2 regions of the Bacillus sp. CGMCC 1.16607 genome follow, and region 2 is predicted to be linked to the other one. Evidence: riboswitches for the same ligand, from Rfam matches in the RefSeq annotation. Region 2 holds a riboswitch; the other holds the start of a gene.

Region 1 (11,985 bases), on a different contig from region 2:
CTCCAATCGGGGCACTTGAAGCGGTCGCGATCAATGCTCCACTCAACAGGTAGGGAATCATTTGGTGTGGCTTTAGTCGAAGATTTTTTAAAAGTAAAATTAAGATCGGAGTCGTGATTAAGATGCTGCCATCGTTATTAAATAAAAGGGTCATTAAAAAGCATAACAGCTGAATGTACCAGTAAAGACGATATCCTGAATTTCTAGACAAAGTAACAAGTCTGGCAGCTGCCCAGTGAAAAAAACCAAAGCTTTCTAATATGACAGCCATTACGATGGTTGCCATAATCGTGATTGAGGCACCTCCTATTTTACTTATAATATCGACCACATCAGACCGTGATACTATCCCCATTAGAAAGATAATCCCAGCGCCAATGGAAGCTGGCCATGCTTCATTGATTCCCCCTGGTCTCCAGAAAATGACTAGCATAGTCATTACGAAAACGAAAATTGTCATTCCTATCATGATTGTCATTGAAAAATTCTCCTTTCTTATTAAATGTTATAAGACAAATATCTCTACATGTCCTATTCCCTATATCTATATTCAGCCAGTTATAGGGAGGACTGGTTATATAACCAAATCTCTTAAAATGTATGTTTGTCACACTAGGGAAAATATCCAATAGAGATAGATGTGGAGAAAGTGAAACTTCTATCAGTGGGGTTTATCGACGTACAGGAAGTGCTAGTGCCGAAGTTGCTACAGGACGTAGTGTTCTTAGTCGGCTTCATTCCCCACTGATGGTTAGTTGAACCAATCGGACCTTTACGGGCAGTTGACCCCCACCTATCTTCTTTGTGCTCGTAGAATCTTGAGTTGGGGATCTTACTGCCCGTTAAGAGTGGGAGAAAACATAGAGAGTTTGTTGGTCGGAGGTCATAAAATGAAGGTGAGCAGGTGCAGATAGGTGCAAGAAATCGTTGGCAGGATTTAATAGAGGGGACGGAAGGCAAAATTACAGTATTCTTACTGGAAAAAACAACATCTGGTTGAAAAATTGAAGTCTATCGGACTGGATTCTGCTGTTATCGGACAAAAACTGGAGCCTATCGAACAAACCACGGGTGCTATCGGACAAGTTCACCATTCTATCGGACTTTGTCACAATTAGACCTAATTTCTGCCTCCTTCGACTTGCCCAACCAAATAAAAAAGCACCCCTAGGAGTGCTCTCTACCATTTCACCACCCAATCGCCATCGTTCTGCATGCGTTTGGCGGTATTTTTTGAAATGGTAATCGTATATTTCTTTACCTCTTTAAATAGAGGACTGTTTATTTTCAATACATAGGTTCCTGGTGTAATCGTTTTGTAGGTGACCTGCTGATGATGTCTATTTTCCAGGTATTTCTTGCCGTTTTTCTCTATGGTGACAATTTGGTTCGGATCGTCGCCACTTAAAGTGTCGACTTGAATGAAATTGACTCGATCATGTTTGATGAAATAAATATCTTTGATAGCCAGTTTCCCAGCCGTTGTAAAGGTCCAGATTTTAGAGACATCCTTTGTTCCATTTTCTGTCTTTACTTTGGCGCTTACGACAGCCTTATATTTGGTACCTGGCTGAAGCGGCGCTTTTGGAATGATAAACACATGATGTTGTCCGTGGTCATCAATCGATGGAGTGACTGGATAAAATGGCACAGCTTTACCTGCCACATTTGTCAAAGACACTTTTTCGACAATTAATTGATCATTCTTGTTTTTTGAAAAATAGGCGTAGCTAATCGGGTAACCGACAAAAATGTCACTAAGCTGATAAAAACGTAGCGGATTGGGAGTTTCCGCAACAAACCAGCTGTTCTTCACGTTATTCTGACCATTATGTGGATAAAGGACAATTTGGGATGGCTTGTCCATTAAAGTAGGATTTCCGTAATTGACAACGATATCACCTTGTTTGTTAAATCCTACCCCTGCTTCTTCAACGAAAGGGTCGATGATGCTTAATCGATGGTAAGGTGCATCCATCAAGTCGACGATGCCACTATGTCCTGACACTTTTTTATACGTAATGCCTTCACCAACAGTCCCTAAATATCCAAAATAGGCAGCACGATTCCATGGGTTTTCTCCAGTAAATCCGGGTACTCCAAAAAATTCATCATGCCCGGAATCTCCTTGAGCTGCAAGATAATTCGAATGAGCTTGCGATGACTTTTGAAGGACTGGATTTTTTGAAATGGTGTTCAATTTCAATGTCGTTCGGTAGGAATTGATTTGCTGAACGGCTTCCTCTTGGACTGTCGATAACACATTCATATCTTTTTCCAAAAATGGATTGATCGTCTTTGTGTCGACAGTAAAATTCCAGGAAATGTCGAGGGCTTTTTCCTCATAGACGATTAATTGGACATTGACGGTTTGTTTTCCAGATAGTTTATTTGGTTTATAGGTTAAGAGACCTGTTTTTGGATCGTAGGATGCTTTCACTTTTTTTCCGTTAAGGAGCATTTGGAGTTGATAATCATCATCTGCACCCTTGATGTTAATTTGATAGGAAATGACTGGTGATGCAATTCCAACCAATCCCTTTGGCGAGCCCTCAGGATAATAGCTCCAAGACATTTTCGTATCTTTCAAGGGAAGGCTTATTGGCTCATTCCTTGCTACTGTTGCGATCATCAATATGGCAAGTGCCGAGGTGAGCCATATGTTCAACCATTTTTTCAATTTTATTCACCTCTCATTCCTTCTATTATACTATGAACATGACAATTATCGGAAAAATAACTCTAGTTAAATGTAAAATTTTGTATGGGATTTTCTTCCTGAAAACACTTTCTTAAATAGGGTAGTAATGGTAGAATGAAAGTAATTATCGTAATGTCGGGGCTTACAAGTTTGCTTCCGCTTATAAATTGGCAAACCTTTCGAAAGGAAGGGACGCAAAGCTACGGGTCTAAAGTCATGGAACAATGATCGCCGGGTTGCCTTTATTTTAATAGAATAAAAATACCTGCTTATCATTCATCCCTGAATTTAGATTTTTACTTAGGGTAAGTGATAGGCTTTTTTATTTCTATACACGAAGAATAATCTGTTGGGGAGACCGAATAATGATTTTTTTGAACGATGGACTAAAGAAAAAAAGACGAAATTTTTTAAAAAAGATGATAGTCAATGGTATACTGTCGGCTATTATTTTTTCTAATGCTTCGGCTTTTGCTAATGAAGAATCCCCAACAAAAAAAATCATTTTAGATAATAGTCAAGGCATTATGACAGTAGGGAAATGGAAAGAGTTAAATCCAAATATCGCTATTGTTGTTAAAGATTTATCTGGTAATGATGTTTCAGATGATGTAGTGATTGAAGATGGATTTAAAGTCATAATGGATGGCGGAGAATACATATTTCAACTAGAAAAGGAAGTTCAAATTGATGTGGGTCCCTTTGGAAAAACAGTCGAAAAAATAAAATTGGATCTCGAGAAGAGTAACTATACGAATATAGTTGTTAAAAATGATTTAAATGAAATATTGTCGGATGAAATAGTTGTTTCTACTGATACAGTTCTTTATTTAACAACGGATCAAGGCGATATCGTTTTAAAGGTTATATTCCGATTTAAGAAAGTTGAATTAGATAGGACGTTAGAGGAGTGTAAAAATAATTTTAAAAATGAAGGGGCAACAGAAGTCACATTTTGGGATAAAGATGGGAAACAACAACTAACAGACTATTCAATTAATGTGGTAGAGGGCATGATAGTCGTAATTGATGAAATGGATTTTTTGATTTCGTCTATTCAATCTGAAGACCAAAATGGGAAAGAAGAAACCACTGACCCTAATGCAATTGAAGAACCAATGCCACCTGTAGGGGTTAAGCTTCCCCCTACCATACCAAGTGGCCCGAGCCAAGAAGAGATAAACCAGATGGAAAAATTGAAAGCAGAACAGGATGCTAAAGAAAAAGCAGAGGCTGAAGCGAAAGCGGAAGAAGAGGCCAAGGCGAAAGCAGAGGCTGAGGCAAAAGCTAAAGCAGAACAAGAAGCGAAGGAAAAGGCAGAAGCCGAGGCGAAAGCAAAGGCGGAACAGGAAGCGAAGGAAATAGCTGAAGCCAAAGCAAAGGCAGAGCTTGAAGCTAAAATAAAAGCAGATGCTGAAGCAAAAATTAAAGCTGAAATCAAAGCGAAAGCCGAAGCTAAAGCCAAGGTACAAGCAGAGATCAAAGCAAAGGCGGAAGCAGTAATTTTAAAAAATCAAGCTAATCTGGCTGAACGCGTAATGGAAAGAAAGCTGAAGGATTGGAAAGAAGCAACCAAAGAACTAGCAAAGGTAAACAAGACAGCCCAATCCATCAGAATGTTCAATGGCAAGCCAGACTCAAGGCAAGTGGGTAACGTAATAGGGCAGTATCAAGCCATTGTCAATAAGTTATTTCATGCGAAAAAGTATAGTGATATAGTAAAGACGGTTTCGGATGCTGTAGAAATGTTAACGAAGAAGAATGTAGACAAGAAAGTGATAGCTGATTTTGTTAAAAAAAACATTAATACTTCAAAAAGCATGCATGTGATTGTTAATGAGAGCAGGAAAAAGAAATTAGATGTAACAGAGTTGGTTAAATATCAAATAGAGTTAAAGAATAGAGAAGAGCAAAGAGCAGGGCTGAATAAAAAAATGATTTAGAAGTCTGCCTCTGTCTAAGTAGCTCTACATTAAATTGGCACTCCCTTATTAGCAGAGTCTAATAGGCGAGTGCCTTTCTTATTTAGAATTTTCGTATTAATTAGTGTATCCTTAATTGTGGGGGATTTTTTGGTTCTGAATTTATAATCCTTAGGTTATCTTTTCCTACTTTTCTAAAAGATCCTTCACTAGCTCAATCGGAACAACCAGACCTGAAGCTTTTTCATTTCCCAAGAGTTTTGGAACAGTAGTAGCGTACACAACCCCAATGACTTCGTTATCCTCAGTCAACACGGGACTACCGCTATTCCCTCTATATACTGGAGCAGTTATGGTCATGACAGGTGTGGATCGGTCATTCATCATGGCCATCCCTTTAATACTTCCTTCATTAGCAATTTGTGTATAGGCAAGGGGATTGCCAATAATATAGACATGATCGTTTTCTTTCCATTTTTGTGTCTCTTGAAGCTTCAATATAGGTAGATTCTCACCATCAATTTCTACAATGGCTATATCAAGTTCAGGGCTATTTTTAATCACCCGACCCTTAAAAACCTTATTATTTTGAAAATAAATATTAATCGAGATCATTTTTTCAACAACATGTGAATTCGTAATAATGAGTCCATCCTCATTTATATTGAAGCCAGTGCCTTTGACACCATTACCTTCAATTTTAACAACAGCTTGTTTAGCAGTTTGAATCGATTCTTTTTGGGATAACCGGTATGACGTTTTAACAAACTCAAGCGCCGGGATATTAATGACATCAGTCCAAATGGCTAAACCATTTATTAAAAACACAAACGCCAAAACAATAGCACCAGTTTTTAGAAAAAAGCCCCTTCGCTTCCTACGCCGAATAGTCTTTTCATCCACTTCCTCAACCAGAAAAAAATCCTCTAACGGTGGCTCATCATCAATTAAATCCTTTTCATTTGCATCATTGTTCATTTGTACAAATTCCTTTCAAGACTCTTCTACTCTTATTGTAACAATCCTTTCAGTATTCATGCATTAAAAAAGAAAAGTCCAATATGGAATTACGCTGTTGAACGTTCTTCTAATAAATGTTTAATTATTTGGCAAATATGGGGCAAGCTTCCTTTAGATTCATCAATTTTCTCTGTGCATAATAAAGAATAAAGGAGGTGAGATTGCTTTGATTAATTGTTTGCAAAATCAAATACTTCCATAAAAAGAAAAATCTGCGGGAATATTCCAACAAGTCCTTTATTAATCTAGTAAATCCTTCGCATGTTCAATTGGAACGACAAGCCCTTATGCTTTTTCTCCACTTTTCAACTAATGATGGTTCATCGAGTAATTCTTAACCATTTGATTATCGTTTATAGTAAATGTTTCTTATCATGGTTCATCTCTTTATATTGTAACAATTCGTACATAGAAAAAGAAGAAAGCCCTGTAGAATTTCTCTCTACAGGACTTCATTTCTTATCATTTCATCAGACAAAAATAGTTATGAACAAGAGGGACAGTTTACTGTCCCCATGTCCCATTATCGTGTTGCTGTTAGTTTTGTACCTGTTTTAATCGTATTACCGCTAATATCTACCGCATCTGCATCTGCTTTTACTTCAACTTCAACTGTTCCTGTAGCAAAGCTCATGGTTGGAGATGTTATGACATATTTTGTTGGATCGGCTGTATCTTTTGTGACTTGTGCATCAGGAACTGTTGCACCATTTACTTTAATCAATAGGTCACCAGCATCAACCGGCTGACCTGCAGCTGTGCCAAATGCTTCACTGAAGGTTAATACAAGGCTATTTGCAGCATTAATGGAAGCTGATTTTAACTCTGGTTTTAAATTATCAGTTAAGGATGCAGTTACAGTCACTTGGTTCATCATATTACCTGCTAAATCATGAACATCTTTAACCGTAATTAACTTAGTTCCAGAACTTGTTATTGAACCAGCAGGTAAGGTAACCGTTGCTGTCTTCTTATCCGTACTTAAATAAATAGTTGAATCAGATGGGATTGCTGAACCATTAATTAGGTAGTTAGCAGGGTTTGTTGCTGACCCTACAACAGCGCCACCTTTAACAGGTTCATCAAATTCAACAGTGAAGACTCCTTTTGTTCCACTCTTTTCAGCAACGTTAACTACAGCAGGTGCAGTTGTATCAGTTGTAGCTGCTGCTCCCTTTGTAAAGGAAATATTTTGTGTTGCATTATCATTAGGAGTGTTCGCTTGATCTGAGAATGCCCCTGCTTGGACATTTAATGTATATGCGCCATCAGGTAAATTGGAAGCATCAAGAACAAGTGTCTTAGCTCCTGCTGTAATCGCATTTGGTGCCAATAATTCTTTTGCACCAGATGCTGATAAAGTTGTTCTCACATCATAACGAACTCCATTTAAGTCAGTGACAAACATATTAGCCGAATAGCTAGCAGCAGCTTTAGCTCCTAGTGCTTCAGAGAATGTTAATGTGACATCACCGTTTTTGTATTCAGCTTTTTGGACTGTTGGTTTAATGGTATCCTTCACAAATGAAACGGTCTGTTCTTTATTAACTCCGACATTATTTTGAGCATCCTTATATCCTTCGAGGACAACCCTTATGTCAGAAGAGTCTTCACCAGCAGCATAAACAGAGCCATATGGTAATGTAATTCTAAACGTTTTATTATCATTATTGACATCTGTCACTGCATCTGGAGTCAGTGGGGTTGTTCCTTTATACACCTTTAAGGTAGAGCCATTAGCAAGATCTGCACTTAGATTTTCGTCAAATGTAATTTCAAAGACATTTTCGCCATCAACTTTAATAGAACTTACAGCTGGAGCGACATTGACAATGGAATAATTGAAGTTTGTTGAATAAAGATCCATTGTATTTCCTACTAGATCCTTTGCCCCCGAAACGACAATTGTGTAGGATTTATTATTTTCTAGACCTGCTATGACTGGATCATTAGCAGCTAAAGTAACTGTACCATCTGCATTAACGGTCACATTTGCAGCAGTAAGATTTCGTTCATTAATGACAACAGTTGGTTTCGTAGCCGGGTCTAATCTTTCATTAAAGCTTAAAGTAATACTTTTATTTTCGGATGGCTTTACAGATGTAACAATTGGCTTACCTGTATCATTAAAGGCTAGAATATTCGCCTGATCCGCTCCTAGCTTATCACCAGTAGCAAGTAGGATGTCCTTTTTAGCCGTTATTTGATAATGGGTATTGTTTGTTAATAGTTCACTACCAATTGCCCCAGTTGCTGCAAGCTTAATAATAACGGTTTTCTTATCATCTTGAAGTGTAGCTGTATCGCCGCCTTTTAAATCAATATTGTTAATTGAATAATTGGCTATCGTTTCTGCAGATGCTTTATCCAGCTCTTTGTTAAAAGAGATACGTATTTCATTTGCATTAATTGCTGCTACTTCTTTTACTGATGGCGCACCAAAATCAAATTCAAAGTCTTTTCCGTTAATATTGATTTTTCCGGCTTTCCCACTTAAATCCTCATGAGTAAGGGTATAAGTTTTCCCATCTGCACTTGCAGCAACATTAGTAGGTGTAATGGTTTTGCCATCTACTTTAACAGCAAAGTTCTTAGCTGTTAGTCCTGTTTTTGCTTTATCTAATGTAACAACTGTTGTTGTAGGGCTAGTCACAGTAGCGGACGCTACGTCTACAACCGCTGGATTTGCTTGTTCATATACATCTAAGCCACGCTTTACATACTTCGCAAAGTCGGCGCGATCAACTTGGTCTTTGGCACGATCGATATCAGCTTGGGTTAATACTCCGTTTTGGAAAGCGACGGTGACTGCTTCTTTTAAGGAAGTAGAAACTTTAGATGTGTCTGGTGTTGCAGCTCCAGGTACGGCTTTTAAGCCATATGCGCTAACTAATGCTTTAGCAGCTTGTTCTAATGAAAGAGCTTGCTCACCATGGTATTTTCCATCTTTATATCCTTCAAATACACCTTTTTGACCAAGTGCTTGTGCAGCTTCATAAAAGGTTGAATCCTTATTAATTTCAGGGAACTTTACTGTGTCAGTTGGTTTTAATCCTAGTGCTCGATAGAACATAAGTGCAGATGTTCCTCGATTAATTTTTTCACCAGGCTTGTATGTTCCATCTTCAAAGCCTTGAATCATGCCACGTTCTTTTAAATCCTTAATCGCAGCTAATGTTTCTTGGTCTGTTACTCCAGTTAGGTCTGTAAAATCACCTGTAGCAGCAGTTGTTTGCGCTGTTAGTTCAGCGGCTTCTGCTTTGTCACCTTTGAAGAGGCCTAGAGCAGGAGTCATTGCAAACGTTGTAACAAGCATGGAACCAACCATAACCTTTACTGTTGCATCTTTTAGGTTTGGAAATTTCTTTTTAACGTAACTAGCTATGGAACGATTTAAATCCTCATCGGAGCCTTTTTCGCCTAACTCCCGAGCGAATTCGGTCAAACTTGGATCTAAGTATAGATAAATCGTGGTTTGATTACCTTCTTGCTTTAATTCGTGACGAATAACTTGCAACACTATAATCCACCTTCTTTCAAAGTTTTCAATAACATGATTCCCAAAAAATAAATGTTTATGTGCAAAGTAGACAAAAATACCGTCAAATTATTTGCGCAATGAACCACCACCTGAAAAGAATAATGAAGTTAAACTGACGAAAACATATCTGTCATTTAGTAGTCCACAGTTTGCTTTCTAATTATTCGTATCAATGATAATTTTTTAAGTTTCTCTTATATAAGCTGCTGTATGAATGTCATTCCGAGCATAATTTAAGAAAGTTTTTGTAAAATAAAATGAAATGAAGTAATCAAATTTAAATTGAAGAAAGCTTTTAAATTATTTAATGGAAGATCACGTTGTCCCCAATATCAAACCTTAGTGTACAAATGCCATCCTTATATAAAATTGATGCCTTTTAATTTTATCTAGCTCCAGGCACCAAATACTCGAAGTCAAAAGTCAATCTGTCATGAAGGTTAAAGAACAAACTTCACACCAGTTTATCTTTTACTTTTCAACGATAAGTGGGTACTTTCCACTTTTATGTTCTTTGTGACAAAATCCGACAATTTTCTATAAAATTAAGTGCATAATTACGATTTTCGTTTATAATATTGAGATAGGATTCTATATATTAGAAATAGTTAGATAGAGAGAAAGGGTTTTAGAGGAGAAATGTGGAAGAATTGTAGTTTCAAAGTATTGTTTATCTGTTTTGTCATCGTTTTTTCCATGCTATCAATTGAAAAAATAGCATACGGGGCGGAAAACATAAATCAAATTACCACCGAAAAAACAGTCCCGGTATACGACCAAATCGATGGCAAATCGGTCATCATCGGTCAATTATTAACAGGTCAGACGTACCAAGTTTTAGATGAGGATGAAGTTAATTATTATCTTCCTTTCGGAAATGGTACAGGAATCGTGAAAAAGGAAGCTTATATAAAAAATGTCTTAAATGAAGGGCTTATCTTACCTACACTTTGGAAAAATTCAAACAAAGTAGTCATTACGAAAAAGTCAACTTTCATTTTTAAAGAAACAGCAAAAGGTAGCCAACCGATTGCTGTCATTAATACAAATATTCGTTACCCGATTGTAAAGAAAATAGGGGATTGGTATTTAGTTAATGTGGCGGGTCAATCTGGATATATACATGGCAGTAATGTTTATGAGGACACAGGAATACCTGTTTTGATGTACCATCATATGCTTGAGGAACCAGAGGACACACCTTTCAATACAAATGCGATGGTCATTAAAGTTTCATCGTTTGAGCTTCAAATGAATTATTTGAAGAATAACGGCTGGAGAACTATTCTTTTAGATGAGTTAGAGGATTATTTACTTCACAAACAGAATTTAACGGGGAAGGTTGCTGTAATCTCTTTCGATGATAACTATTTATCACAATTAATGTATGCTTACCCGATTTTGAAAAAAAATAATCAAAAAGCTGTTTCATTTGTGATTGGTGGAAAAACGAGGTCAGCTGAGCTACCATGGGACCCGCAAATACTGCAGCATATGGGTTTTCAACAAATGAGGCAAACAACGGACGTCTTTGATTTCCAACATCATACACTGTTGATGCATTTACGCGAAAGGGAAACACAGATTCCCTATTTAATATCCAAATCACAAGATGAAATAGAAGAGGATCTTGTGGAAGGGAAGAACTATATTGGCAAAATTTACGACGATCCAACAAGGATTAGATATTTAGCGTATCCCTTTGGTCAATATGATAATGAGACGATTGAAGCAGCAAAAGTGGCTGGTATCCGATTAGCTTTCACAACCGAAACCGGAAATGTTAAACTAGGGGATCACCCTTATAAATTAAAGCGGCAGGGAATAGGACCTAATCACTCTTATGTTGATTTTATTAGAAAGATTAATGGATTTTATTAATATGTGTTTAGGTGAGTAATATAAAAGAAACGGCCAGAGAGCGTTTTCGCCCATTCTGTCCGTTTCTTTTTCTTTGAGTAGATATATGTTTTAAATTATTCTGATTTTTGCTCTTGTTGCTCTGGCTCTTCTGGATTAGCTTTTTCTTGTTTAGGTTCCTCTTTTTTAGGTTCTTCTTGTTTAGGTTCCTCTTTTTTAGGTTCTTCGTTTTTAGTCTCTTCTGTTTTAGGTAGCTCTTGCTTAGGTTCTTCTGTTTTAGGTTCTTCCTTTTTCGATTCCTCTTGTTTAGTCTCTTCTTTTTTGCCTTCCTCTTTCTTATCTTCCTTATCTTTAGCTTCCTTTTCCTTCTCTGCTTTGTCTTTCGCTTCTTTTTCCGCTTTCTCCTTTGCCTCTTTCTCTGCCTTTTCCTTCTCTGCTTTATCTTTCGCTTCTTTTTCCGCTTTCTCTTTTGCCTCTTTCTCTGCCTTTTCTTTCTCCTCTTTATCTTTAGCTTCTTTTTCTTTTTTCTCCTTTTCGTCTTTTTCTTTTTTCAATTTCTCTTCTTCCTGGATTCTTTCCTCAATTTGCTGTGCGATATCTGACATTCGATTACTTATGTCCACTATGGCGCTCATTAGACTTTGGTTCGCGCTTTCAAGATTACTAATGTTTGCGTTAAGTTTCTGGATGTTATCCTTAACCTGGACAATTTGGCCATTTGCTTTTTCAATTTCTCTATCTAGGGAGGCAATTTTATCTTCGTTGGTGGCTGAGTAGCCTTTTAATTCAGTAGTAATTTTTGAAAAAAAGTCAGGTTCATATGTGCACTCCTCAAGTGCCTTTTTTTCAGATTCATCTAGGAATGAAATGATTTCTTTGATTTCTGCATTTTTGGCTTCAGCTTGTGCTTTTGCATTCGGGAAAATTTCGGAAGCTAAAGC
Region 2 (11,985 bases):
TTCAACAGAGAAGCAAAAAGTTTGGGGAATATGGAAAAATAAACGAGATGTATGCGGTCTACTATTATTTAGCATTTTAGGTTTGTTAGCCGTTCAATATACTTACTTTGCTGCGATTGAAAGTTCAAATGCAGCAACTGCAACAGTTATACAGTACTTGGCACCTGTGTTAATTTCATGTTATTTGGCAGTAAAATTTAAAAGAATACCATCTTCTAAAGAACTTTTAGCTGTACTGTTAGCCATTTTAGGTACTTATCTCCTTGTTACACGAGGAAATATTCAAAGTTTATCCATCTCAGGATGGGCTTTATTTTGGGGACTTAGCTCCGCGGTAGCTTTAGCGTTTTATACTTTACAGCCTCATAACTTACTTGCAAAATGGGGCTCTTCAGTGGTAATAGGATGGGGGATGCTGATAGGTGGAGTTAGTTTCAGTTTTATACATCCCCCTTGGTCCTTTCAGGGTCAATGGTCTTTAAATTCCTACTTTGCTGTAGCTTTTATCGTGATTTTTGGGACACTCATTGCTTTCTATTGTTATCTTGAAAGCTTGAAGTATATAAGTGCATCCGAGGCAAGTATACTTGCAAGTATCGAACCATTATCAGCAACTCTTTTATCCGTGATTTGGTTAAAGGTAACCTTTGGCTTGGAAGAGTGGTTAGGCACACTTTGCATAATAAGTACCATTGTTATTTTGTCTTTGGCAAAAAAACAAAATGAGGTCTGAGCTATGACTTTCAAACTACAAAAAAAGGCTATCGATTGGAATTTACTATTAAAATTTAAGTTAAGGTCATAAAAACTTGCAAATATTTTTTGGAGGAATGAGAAAATGAAAAATAAGAAAACGGCTGTTCTACTGTATCCTCTTTTTAGCGAATATGAATTATCAGTTGCATTATCCATACTCATGCAGGGCAATAAAGAAATCGTGACTGTAGGAGTCGACCACCAACCTGTAAAAGGTGAATCCGGTTTAACATGTCTACCAGATATGTCTGTCGATGAAGTAAATGTAGAGGAGATTGATAGTTTACTATTGCCAGGATGCATGGATGTGGGCATATTGATTGATGAACAGAAATGGTTTGATTTTATTAAAGAGGTTACAAATGAAGACACTATTGTCGCAAGTATTTCAAGTTCTCCATTTTTACTTGCAAAAGCTGGAGTCTTAAAAGGAAAGAAATACACAGTTGGCCTACCTGAAGAGGCTTTAGCTGAATTAGGTATTTTTGAAATTGAACATTATTGTAAAGATGCTGTTGTTCAAGATGGAAACTTCATTACGGCTAGAGGTAGCGGCTTTATTCAATTTGGAAAACTTTTTGGTGAAGCATTAGGTCTTGAGTTTGATATGAATTGGTACAAACCTAGAAATAATCCCTCATTTTAGCAGGTAATATACTGACAGAAAAAGAATATTAAGATAAACGAAAGTGTTTACTTAAAAGGGGGGCTAATTGTGACATTCGATTCATTAGAGTATGCAAAAAATCTTGATCATCAAGATCCACTTCGAAAATACCAACAAGAATTCTACTTACCTGAAAAGGACCTATATTTAGACGGTAATTCACTTGGACTAATGAGTAAGCGTGCAGAAAAGGCATTGCAGGAGGTAGCTGATTCTTGGAGAGAGCTTGGAATTGATGGGTGGATGAACGGCAAGCATGCATGGTTCACTTTATCTGAAAAACTTGGAGAAATGTGTGCACCATTAGTTGGAGCAAAAGCGAACGAGGTCATCATCACCGGAAGTACAACAACGAATCTTCACCAATTAGTAGCAACCTTTTATCAACCTTCCGGAAAAAGAACAAAAATCCTTGCTGACGAATTAAATTTTCCATCCGATATTTATGCACTGCAAAGTCAAGTTCAACTGAAAGGTCTTGACCCAAAAGAACATCTCATTCAAGTGAAAAGTAGAGACGGCCGAATGATTGAAGAGCAGGACATCATTGATGCGATGACAGATGAAGTTGCTTTAATTATTCTTCCGACCGTCCTTTATCGAAGCGGTCAATTACTAGATATTGAAAAATTAACTTCCGAGGCACATGCAAGGGGAATTCTCATCGGCTTTGACGGATGCCATTCCGTAGGGGCTATTCCGCATCAATTTAGTAAATGGAATGTTGATTTTGCTTATTGGTGTACCTACAAATATTTAAACAGTGGTCCTGGTGGGATCGGCGCTTTATATGTGAATGAAAAGCATTTTGGGAAAATACCTGGTCTTACAGGTTGGTTCGGTTCTAATAAAGAAAAACAATTTGATATGGAGCATGTTTTTACCCCAGCAGATGACGCCGGTGCTTATCAAATTGGCACACCACATCTACTAAGTACAGCACCGCTTATTGGTTCATTGGAAATGTTTACTGAAGCTTCCATTGATGCGATTCGGGAAAAATCCTTAAGACAAACACGCTACCTAATGGAATTAATTCAATCGGAATTAGGAGATTTTCAGTTCACGATTGGAAATCCACGTGAAGATGACCGTCGTGGTGGTCATGTGGCATTAGAGCACCCCGAAGCCGCGCGAATTTGTAAAGCGTTAAAGGAAAATGGTGTTGTTCCTGATTACCGAAACCCTAATATTATTCGCTTAGCACCTGTTGCCTTTTATACTTCTTATGAAGACGTATGGAATGCAGTTCAAATTTTGAAGAAAATTATGCAAGAAAAGCTATATGAAAAATACGAAAATAAGCGCGAAGTCATTGCTTAGAGGGAGGCATCCTAATTGAAACTCATTGATATCTCAAGGAAGCTTGGCCATAACGTTCCAACTTGGCCGGGAGATACCCCTTTTTCATTTAAAATCAATTGGCCGATGGAAGAAAGTGGTTCTGTAAACGTTGGGAAGCTGGAGATGAGCACCCATACAGGCACTCATGTGGATGCCCCGTTTCATTTCGATAACGAGGGAAAACGAATGTATGACCTTGATATCCATTTATATGTCGGCAAGGCTCTTGTAGTCGATATGAGGAATAAAGAATGTATTGGAGCAAGCGATTTTGAGGAAATTGACTTACAAGAGGTAGAAAGGGTCTTGCTACGGACTGATTCGTGGGAGAACCCACTACAGTTTCCTGAGTCAATCCCGTTCTTAAGACCAGACCTTGCTTCTTTTTTAGGGGAAAATGGGGTCAGGCTAATTGGTGTCGACGTTCCATCAGTCGACCCGCTAGACAGTAAAGAATTAGCGGCACACCACTCCCTACACGAAAATGGAATCCATATTTTAGAATCGGTGGATTTGACTAATGTGGAGCCAGGTATATATGAATTAATCGCTCTTCCCCTACCATTAGCTGAAGGGGACGGCAGTCCTGTAAGAGCGGTACTTAGAATGCTTTAATTTGAAGGTCTAGACATTCATGCTTTGATAAGCTAGTATCATAACCGATACTAGTTTTTTCGGGTTTAAGTACATAATAAGGATATTCCTATATATAAAGGAGAAACCAATGACAGAAACTATTTCTTCATTAAAACCATTTATTCAAAACGTCTGGGAGAAATCAGCCTTTGAACAGCCGACTTCCATTCAATCACAAGCGATTCCGCTAATCAAAGAAGGCAAAGATGTAATTGCAGAATCGCCGACCGGAACAGGAAAAACATTGGCTTATTTGCTTCCAGTTCTAGATAAAATCAATCCAGACAGCCAAGGAATTCAAGCTGTTATACTAGCATCCTCACAGGAACTTGTGATGCAAATTTTGGAGCAAGTGCAAAAGTGGTCCGAGGGAAGTGGCATTCGAAATGCTTCATTTATTGGTGGAGCGAATGTAACTAGGCAGCTTGAGAAAATTAAGAAAAAACCGCAATTGATTGTTGGAACACCTGGAAGAATGTTAGAGCTTATCAAACAGAAGAAATTAAAAATGCATGAAGTTAAGACGATTGTATTAGACGAGGGAGATCAGCTTCTTGTTCCAGAGCATATCGAGACGATCAAGCAAATTATAAAGTCGACTTTAAGTGATCATCGACAGGTTGTGTTATTTTCAGCAACTTTAACGGAGCGTGCGATTCATATTGCCAAAGAATTAACCCAAAATGCTGAACTACTAAAAGTGATGAAAGACGAGACGATTAAAGCAGGCAAAGTCGAGCACATTTATTTTTTATGTGAAAACCGTGAGAAACCGATGCTATTGGAAAAAATCGGACGTCTTGAAGGAATACGTGCTCTCGCTTTTATCAATGACATTGTCGAAATCAATTTTGTCTCTGAAAAACTGAAATTCAAGGAAATTCCAGTTGGAGTGCTTCATAGCGACTTAAAGAAAGACGACCGAAAGTTGGCATTGAAAAATCTTCGAACAGGAAAAATCCAATTACTAATTGCTTCAGATGTGGCAGCAAGAGGTCTTGATATTCAAGATATTACACATGTTGTTCATGCTGATTTTGCGAAAGACATTACCCAATATATTCACCGTTCAGGACGTACTGGCCGCTTTGGAGCAGACGGAGTCGTCATTTCGCTTGTCAATGAACGAGAAGAGCGTGAATTGAAAAAATACTGCCATGAATTAAAAATACCTTTAGCCAAAAAGGTATTTTATAGCGGAAAAATCGTTGATGAACAAGAAAGAGCAGTAAAGCGCGAAACAATTAAAACAACTAAATATAAGAAAACAAAAAAATAGCACGCGGCTTGCGTGTTATTTTTTTTGGTGGAAAAGTTTGTCCAAATTGTGAAAATGGCGGATATATGACTCTAATCGTCGGATATAAGTAGAAAACAAGCGGATAAAATCGATTTTAGACGGATATAACCTGGAAGTAGTCGGATATATGAAAAACTCATCCTCTAAGACACGGAATTTATAATAAATAGACGTTTCGATTAACGTATTTATACAAATTAAAAAGGTTTTTGAGCCTTCATCAAGAATTCTTTAATAAAAGAATGTGAGAGGAGCTTTAAATAAATGGAAAATCCAAAATTAAAAAAATTAACAGAAGAATGGTTGCAAGAAGCGACGATTGACCAAATGCAAGAGAAAATGGAAAATGGGGATTTGACATCAAAGGAATTAGTCCTAATGTACTTAAAGCGTATTACTAGTTTTGACAAAAATGGTCCGAAGATTAATTCAGTTATTGAGGTGAATCCGGATGCATTACATATAGCTGCTGCCTTAGATGCAGAACGTAAAAGTAAGGGATCACGAGGACCACTTCACGGAATCCCTGTCCTCATTAAGGACAACATCGATACAAATGATAAGATGCATACTAGTGCAGGATCGTTAGCATTAGAAAATTCGTATGCATCAGCCGATTCTTTTGTAGCTTCACAATTACGTCGTGCTGGTGCCGTTATACTCGGAAAAACAAATATGACGGAATGGGCTAATTTTATGGCAATTGGAATGACTAGCGGCTATAGCTCAAGAGGTGGTCAGGTGCTTAACCCCTATGGTCCAGGTACATTTGATGTAGGGGGATCGAGTTCTGGATCAGGTGCTGCGATTGCCGCCAATTTTGCTGCGGTAGCAGTTGGTACAGAAACATCGGGCTCAATCTTAAGTCCAGCAAGTCAAAATTCTTTAGTTGGAATTAAGCCTACTGTAGGACTAATTAGTCGTACGGGAATTATACCGATTGCTCATACTCAAGATACGGCAGGTCCAATGGCGCGAACAGTCAAAGATGCAGCGCTTTTATTAAATGTTTTAGCTGGGGCAGATGAGCAGGATCCAATCACATTAACAAACACTGCTTTAACCCAAACTGATTTTACCGATTACCTTGACGAAGCTGGGTTAAAAGGGAAGAGAATCGGTATTGCTCGCGAAGGATTTTTTGATTATTTGAGTGAAGAAAAAAGTGAGGTTATGGAAGCTGCAATCAGGAAGCTGAAGGAACTAGGTGCTGAGGTTATTGAAGATGTCAAAATTCCATCAGTCGATAGAAAATGGAGCTACGATGTGTTAACTTATGAGTTTAAATCTGATGTTAATGCCTACTTAAATAAACTTCATCCTAGTTATCCAATACGCTCCTTAAAGGATGTAATCCAGTTTAATCTTCAAAATGAAGAAAAAATGTTAAAGTTTGGCCAAGCTATTCTACTTGAATCCGAAGCAACAAACGGAACATTAACTGAAGAAGCTTATATAAACTCTTTGGAAGATGATTTATATTACTCAACTGAACAAGGAATAGACTTCATCATGGATGAACATCAATTAGACGCTGTTGTTTTTCCGAATAATTATGGTGCTGCTATTCCAGCAAAAGCTGGTTATCCATCGATTACGGTACCAGCAGGATATACCGATAAAGGGGAGCCGGTTGGAATTACCTTCACAGGAATAGCCTATTCAGAGCCGCAGCTTTTATCGATCTCTTATTCCTTTGAACAAGGGACAAAAATGAGGAAATCACCGAAATGGTAAGGTATAACTAAGTTTTCAAGAAGCATACTACCTATGAACTTGGAAAAGTGTAAGGCGTCGAATTAACTGACGACCTTAGCAACTATCTCTAAAGGAGTTGTTTTTCATGGGTAGAACGAAAAAAGGAAATGCGAACGCCATGCGAAATAATAACGCAAAAAAGGGTCGCACGAGCTCTGAATTGGTTGAATTTAATACAGGGATGGATGATAAGCAAACGAACCGACCAAAAGGAAAAGAATAGAAATGAGGCTGCTCACTAGATTGAGCAGCCTCATTTTATTTGTGGAATTTTACCAACAGAAACTTCAAAGGAAATGATTTAAATATAAAGATTCTGGGAGTATAATCATGGTGTATAAAAAAATTCTGAAAAAGGCAAACTTGTCGAAAGGCAAGGACGCAAAGCGATGGGCCTAACCGATAAACGTATGGCTGCCACGCCGCCAGACTCCTATTAGGATGTCTTGGGCATTCTAATAAGGAGAGAACTGTGATGAATAAGTTTAAAATCCTCGTATTAAGCATGTTAATTTCTATGATAGTATATTCAATATCTTCATTTCCCACAAATTCCAAAGCTCAATTATCCGTTGGTCCGTTATCAACTTGGATATGGAATACAAAATCAATCATAACAAATTCCGACCAGATTCTTTCATTTCTAGCTGAAAATCAAACGAAAACGGTATTTTTGCAAATCAATTATAATATTAAACCCGCATCATATGAAACTTTTGTTAAAAAGGCTTCACAACATCATATTGAAGTGCACGCCCTTGAAGGAGCTCCTGATTGGATATCAGCAAAGGGTAACACATATTCCAATCGTTTTTTTGATTGGTTAAAAATGTACCAAGCACAAGCAGAACCTTCTGAAAAGTTTACGGGCATTCACTTAGATGTGGAACCATATTTATATTCTGGATGGAATTCGAACTATAAAAATACGGTGTTATCGTATCAAACCCTACTAATCAAAGCAAAGGATCTATCAAGTCAGATGGGCTTGAAGATAGGTGCAGATATCCCTTTCTGGTTTGATGAGAAGCTTTATAATAATAAATTAGGTAAAGGTAATCTTGCTGCTTGGGTTATAAAAAACATGGATTTACCAACGATTATGGCTTACCGTGATCAAGCAGATGGTCCAAATGGAATGAAAGCTATTATCCAACAGGAAGTTGAAATTGCCCAATCAATCGGTAAACGAATTACCATAGCAGTTGAAACAGCCCCATCTTCCGAGGCAGAGTACGTTTCGTTTTATGAAGAAGGACAAACAGTCATGCTAGAACAGCTTTCCAAACTTTCAAACGTAAATAACGATTTTGCCATCCATTACTTAGATAGCTGGATGAGCATGAAACCATAAAATCTTGCTTCTAGAATACGACAAAATTTCCTAGGAAATGATGCATTGTTAACAAGCTTCGACAGTAAAAAAGGGCCTCTCTGGCCCTTTTTTACTGCATTATTCACCAACTTTTTTCAATGGCTCTAAGGCTGGACCATTCAATACTTCCCCAGTATAAGAATATCTTGAGCCGTGACATGGGCAATCCCATGTTTTTTCAGCATGATTCCACTCGCATTCACAGCCAAGATGTCTGCAAGTGGTGTCTACTAAATGCAACTTACCATCTGCATCCCGATAGGCACCAGCTCTTTTACCGTCTACCATGACGACGGAGCCTTGGTCAGTTTCTAAGTCACTTGGATCACCAGGGACAAACTCAAGCTTACCTTTAATAAGATGTTTTGCTACATCTGCATTAATTGAAGTGAATTTTTTAAGGCTTGGGTCTGCCTGGAACCTGGATGGTGCGTACAATTCAAGGAAACTATTTTGTTTCCCTAAAACGAAATCACTTAGCATCATCGCTGCAGCTGTGCCGTTTGTCATTCCCCATTTACGATAGCCGGTCGCAATCAATATGCGTTGTTTTGTTTCTGTGATTGGACCAATGTACGGAACCTTGTCCAATGTAATTAAATCTTGTGCTGACCAACGATAAGGAATGTCTTTTACTTGGAAAGTTTCTTCAGCGAATTTTTGTAATGCTAGATGGTGTTTGAAGGTATCCATTCCTTGTCCGGTTTTATGGTTTTCACCACCAATTAAAATTAGATTTTCTCCATTAAATGGGGTGAATCTTATGGAACGGGTTGGATCGTCAGCACTAAGATACATTCCTCCAGGGTAGGAATCTTCTGCTTTCACCCCGAGAATGTAAGATCGTTCTACATACATTCTTGTAAAATAAAAGCCAAGTCCATCATAAAAAGGATAATGGGAAGCCACGATAATAAAGTTACAACGAATTCGATTTCCATCTCTTGTGATGATCGTCGGCTTATCCCCTTCAGGATCTTCAATATCAATGGCAGTTGTATTCTCAAAAAGTTGGACATTGTTCTTTTCCAAGTCCTTTACTAAATGAGTTAAATATTTTGTAGGATGGAACTGGGCTTGATTCGTCATGCGTAAGCCAGTTTTTATGTCGATATTAAATGGGATACTATCCACATTTCCGCCAGAGATTTTTAGTTTTTCATATGCTTTTGCCTCAGTTTGTATTTTTGTAGCGTATTCATCTGTAGTCGCATAAATAAAGGCATCTTGTTCGAGAAAATCACATTCAATTTGTGCTTTTGAAACAGTATCTTTTATAAATTGAATGGATTGGTTAGCAGCATCATAATATTGTTTTGCTCCCTCCACTCCAAAATGCTGAATTAACTCATCATAAATAAGTCCATGTTGGGCGGTAATTTTCGCTGTTGTATGCCCTGTTGTTCCAGTTAATATTTTTCCAGCTTCAATTAAAGCAATTTTGACATTATGCTGACGCAAAATATGTGCTGCCGTAATCCCAGTAATACCTCCACCGACGATGGCAACATCAACGGAAAGATCTTTATCTAACTTTGGAAAAGAGGGAAACTCTAATTCTCGCCAATATGATTCAGGATATTGCGGTAAAGATTTGTTTTGCATGGTTTTCCTCCTAATATATGTACTTGTGGCTATTTTTTCCATGATATGGTCATTTCATGTGTGGTTTGGAAAATATTATTCAAGAAAGAAGGAAAATGAAATTTCTTATGGAAATATGGATTATTATATGTAGTCATTACAAGAAAAAGTGGGTGGAAAAGTTGAGTAAACATTTCGATACAGAAGTTCTTCATGGTGACAAAAAGAAACGAAACATTATGAGTAAAGTAACACCCATCTATCAGACCTCAGCTTTTGTTTTTCGTGATTTAGATGAATTAGAAGGATATTATCATGGTAACGGCCAATATTTATATTCTCGAGTTGCAAATCCGAATACGGATGAACTCGCGGATATGTTGCAAGACTAGAGGGTGCACCCGATGGGGTGGCCGCTTCATCAGGTCTATCGGCGATTCTTGTAGGCGTGCTTGCCGTTGTGAAAAGTGGTGACCATATTATAGCAGCGGATGATGTATATGGTGGGAGTTTTCACATGCTTAAAGCCGGGCTAAGTGACTTAGGCATTGAAACCAGCTTTGTTTCTTTTAAGGATCTCCTTCAAGTTGAAAAATTGATACGCTCAAATACGAAACTATTATTGACCGAATCAATTACGAATCCTCTACTAAGAGTAGAAGATTTGCCGGCAGTAGTAAATTTAGCAAAAAAATATCAACTAGTTACTTTGGTGGATAATACATTTGCGACACCGTATCATTGCAAACCCTATTCATTAGGAATTGATTTAGTTGTTCATAGTGCAACCAAATATATCGGTGGACATAGTGACATTACTGCAGGAGTGTTAGTTGGCAGGGAAGATTTACTCGAAAAAGCCAAGGCAAAGGTTGTTAATCTTGGAGCAAATCTAAGTCCGTTTGAAGCATGGCTGACCACTAGAGGCTTGAAAACATTGGCTTTACGGATGGAGAAACAATCGAAGAATGCACAGAAGCTTGCGCAAGCTTTTTCAAATAATCCACTTGTTCGGCAAGTTTTTTATCCATTCGGAGTGAATCCAGATGGCTTTGGTGCCATGGTGACGATTGATTTGGATCGCACCATAGATGTTAACCAATTTTTCCGTTCCCTAGGTTGGGTTAAAATCGTCCCTACTTTGGCTGGAGTAGAAACGACTGTTTCTCACCCCTTAACGACATCACATCGTGCCTTACCACCTGAAGCGTGTCAAGCGCTTGGGATTACAAAAGGGATGGTTAGAATTTCAGTCGGTTTTGAGAAAATAGAAGATATTATAGATCAATTTCAACTAGCCATTAATCAATCTAAAAAGAATTAATTAAATGAATGGAGTGAAATAATGTCTCAAGCATGGTCTCCTGAAATAGTCGTTACAATGGACGAAGCAAGACATTTAATAGAAGCCCAGTTTCCAGAACTGGCACCTGTCAATATTCAAGAATTAGGAAAAGGCTTTGATAATACAGTATTCAAAGTGAACGATGATTACGTTTTTCGTTTCCCAAGAAAAGAAATTGCCGTTCGATTATTAAACACTGAAAATCAATTGCTACCCAATTTGGTCAATGGATTAAATATTCGAATTCCTGAACCTATCTTTTTCGGCAAAGAGACGGATAGCTACAATTGGCCTTTTACAGGCTATCACCTTGTTAAAGGGACTTCACCTGGGCAATTGTCTGCAGATATTAGAAATAAGTCCGCGGCTCCCTTAGCGCATTTTTTGAGAAAATTGCATCAATTTCCAATAGAAATGGCTGAGAAACTAGGTGTACCTTATGACTGGTTAGAAAGAACGAATATTGGTAAACGAATGAATCCATTGATTGATAACATAAAAAAAGCTATCCAGCTTCAGTTAATTGATGAAGCTGAAACAGCCTTTCATTGGCTTGATTCTATAAAAGATGTTCATTTGGACGAGCAACAAACGCTTGTTCATGGCGATTGTCATATTAGAAATATTTTAGTAGATGAGATTGGAGTCATTTCCGGAATAATTGATTGGGGTGACACCCATCTTGGACATCCGGCGATTGATTTATCGATTGCTTATAGCTTTTTAACACTGCAGGGAAGAGAACAATTTTTCGGAATTTATGGAAATGTTTCTGAAACGACTAAGACCTGTGCAAGGTTCTTTGCTTTATATGTGTCTGTAGTTCTGTTGTTGTACGGACATGATTTACAGGATGCAAAATTAGTAGCCAGTGCAAAGGAAAGCATAAAATTATCATTGAGTTAATCTTTTGTTATGGGATCTATTTTAGTAGAGTCTTCTGAATGTAAGGCACCTTTTAATGAATAAAACATTATACCACCAACGAAACCTAAGCATAGTACAAACCCGAACGTTGTTATCCACCAAATAGCCATGAAAAATCCCTCCTTTGTAAATAAATATGCAAAGGAGGGATTTTTTTGCCTGGTAAATGTCCAATTTTTCAAGCACAAATGTGTTAATAGAATGAAGGTGGTTTGGAACACTATGAGAAAATACGATCTAAAGGAAGGAACCCCATGAAAAGAATGATTTTTATGTTTCTCGTATTACTATGG

What was found. A riboswitch is a leader RNA that binds a small molecule or an ion and turns the genes downstream of it on or off. The one in region 2 is predicted to bind cyclic di-GMP.
Region 1: it holds a riboswitch for cyclic di-GMP, as region 2 does, so the genes downstream of both, ACFSO7_RS02250 (hypothetical protein) here and ACFSO7_RS14150 (amidase) in region 2, are expected to answer to the same signal.

The regions. Positions count from the first base shown of each region.
Region 1 covers NZ_JBHUJX010000007.1:189,045-201,029, reverse strand. Annotated here, with positions in the region: gene ACFSO7_RS02260 (arsenic transporter) at 1-478, opposite strand, end outside; gene ACFSO7_RS02255 (CAP domain-containing protein) at 1,181-2,680, opposite strand; cyclic di-GMP riboswitch class I at 2,861-2,945, shown strand; gene ACFSO7_RS02250 (hypothetical protein) at 3,067-4,644, shown strand; gene ACFSO7_RS02245 (S1 family peptidase) at 4,810-5,601, opposite strand; gene ACFSO7_RS02240 (Ig-like domain-containing protein) at 6,167-9,163, opposite strand; gene ACFSO7_RS02235 (polysaccharide deacetylase family protein) at 9,824-11,065, shown strand; gene ACFSO7_RS02230 (hypothetical protein) at 11,161-11,985, opposite strand, start outside.
Region 2 covers NZ_JBHUJX010000019.1:351,438-363,422, reverse strand. Annotated here, with positions in the region: gene ACFSO7_RS14185 (DMT family transporter) at 1-733, shown strand, start outside; gene ACFSO7_RS14180 (DJ-1/PfpI family protein) at 839-1,402, shown strand; gene kynU (kynureninase) at 1,472-2,746, shown strand; gene kynB (arylformamidase) at 2,762-3,382, shown strand; gene ACFSO7_RS14165 (DEAD/DEAH box helicase) at 3,492-4,682, shown strand; gene ACFSO7_RS14160 (amidase) at 4,968-6,440, shown strand; gene ACFSO7_RS14155 (hypothetical protein) at 6,547-6,684, shown strand; cyclic di-GMP riboswitch class I at 6,808-6,891, shown strand; gene ACFSO7_RS14150 (amidase) at 6,937-7,815, shown strand; gene ACFSO7_RS14145 (FAD-dependent oxidoreductase) at 7,915-9,441, opposite strand; partial or broken gene ACFSO7_RS14140 (trans-sulfuration enzyme family protein) at 9,660-10,744, shown strand; gene ACFSO7_RS14135 (phosphotransferase) at 10,766-11,671, shown strand; gene ACFSO7_RS14130 (hypothetical protein) at 11,668-11,802, opposite strand; gene ACFSO7_RS14125 (polysaccharide deacetylase family protein) at 11,947-11,985, shown strand, end outside.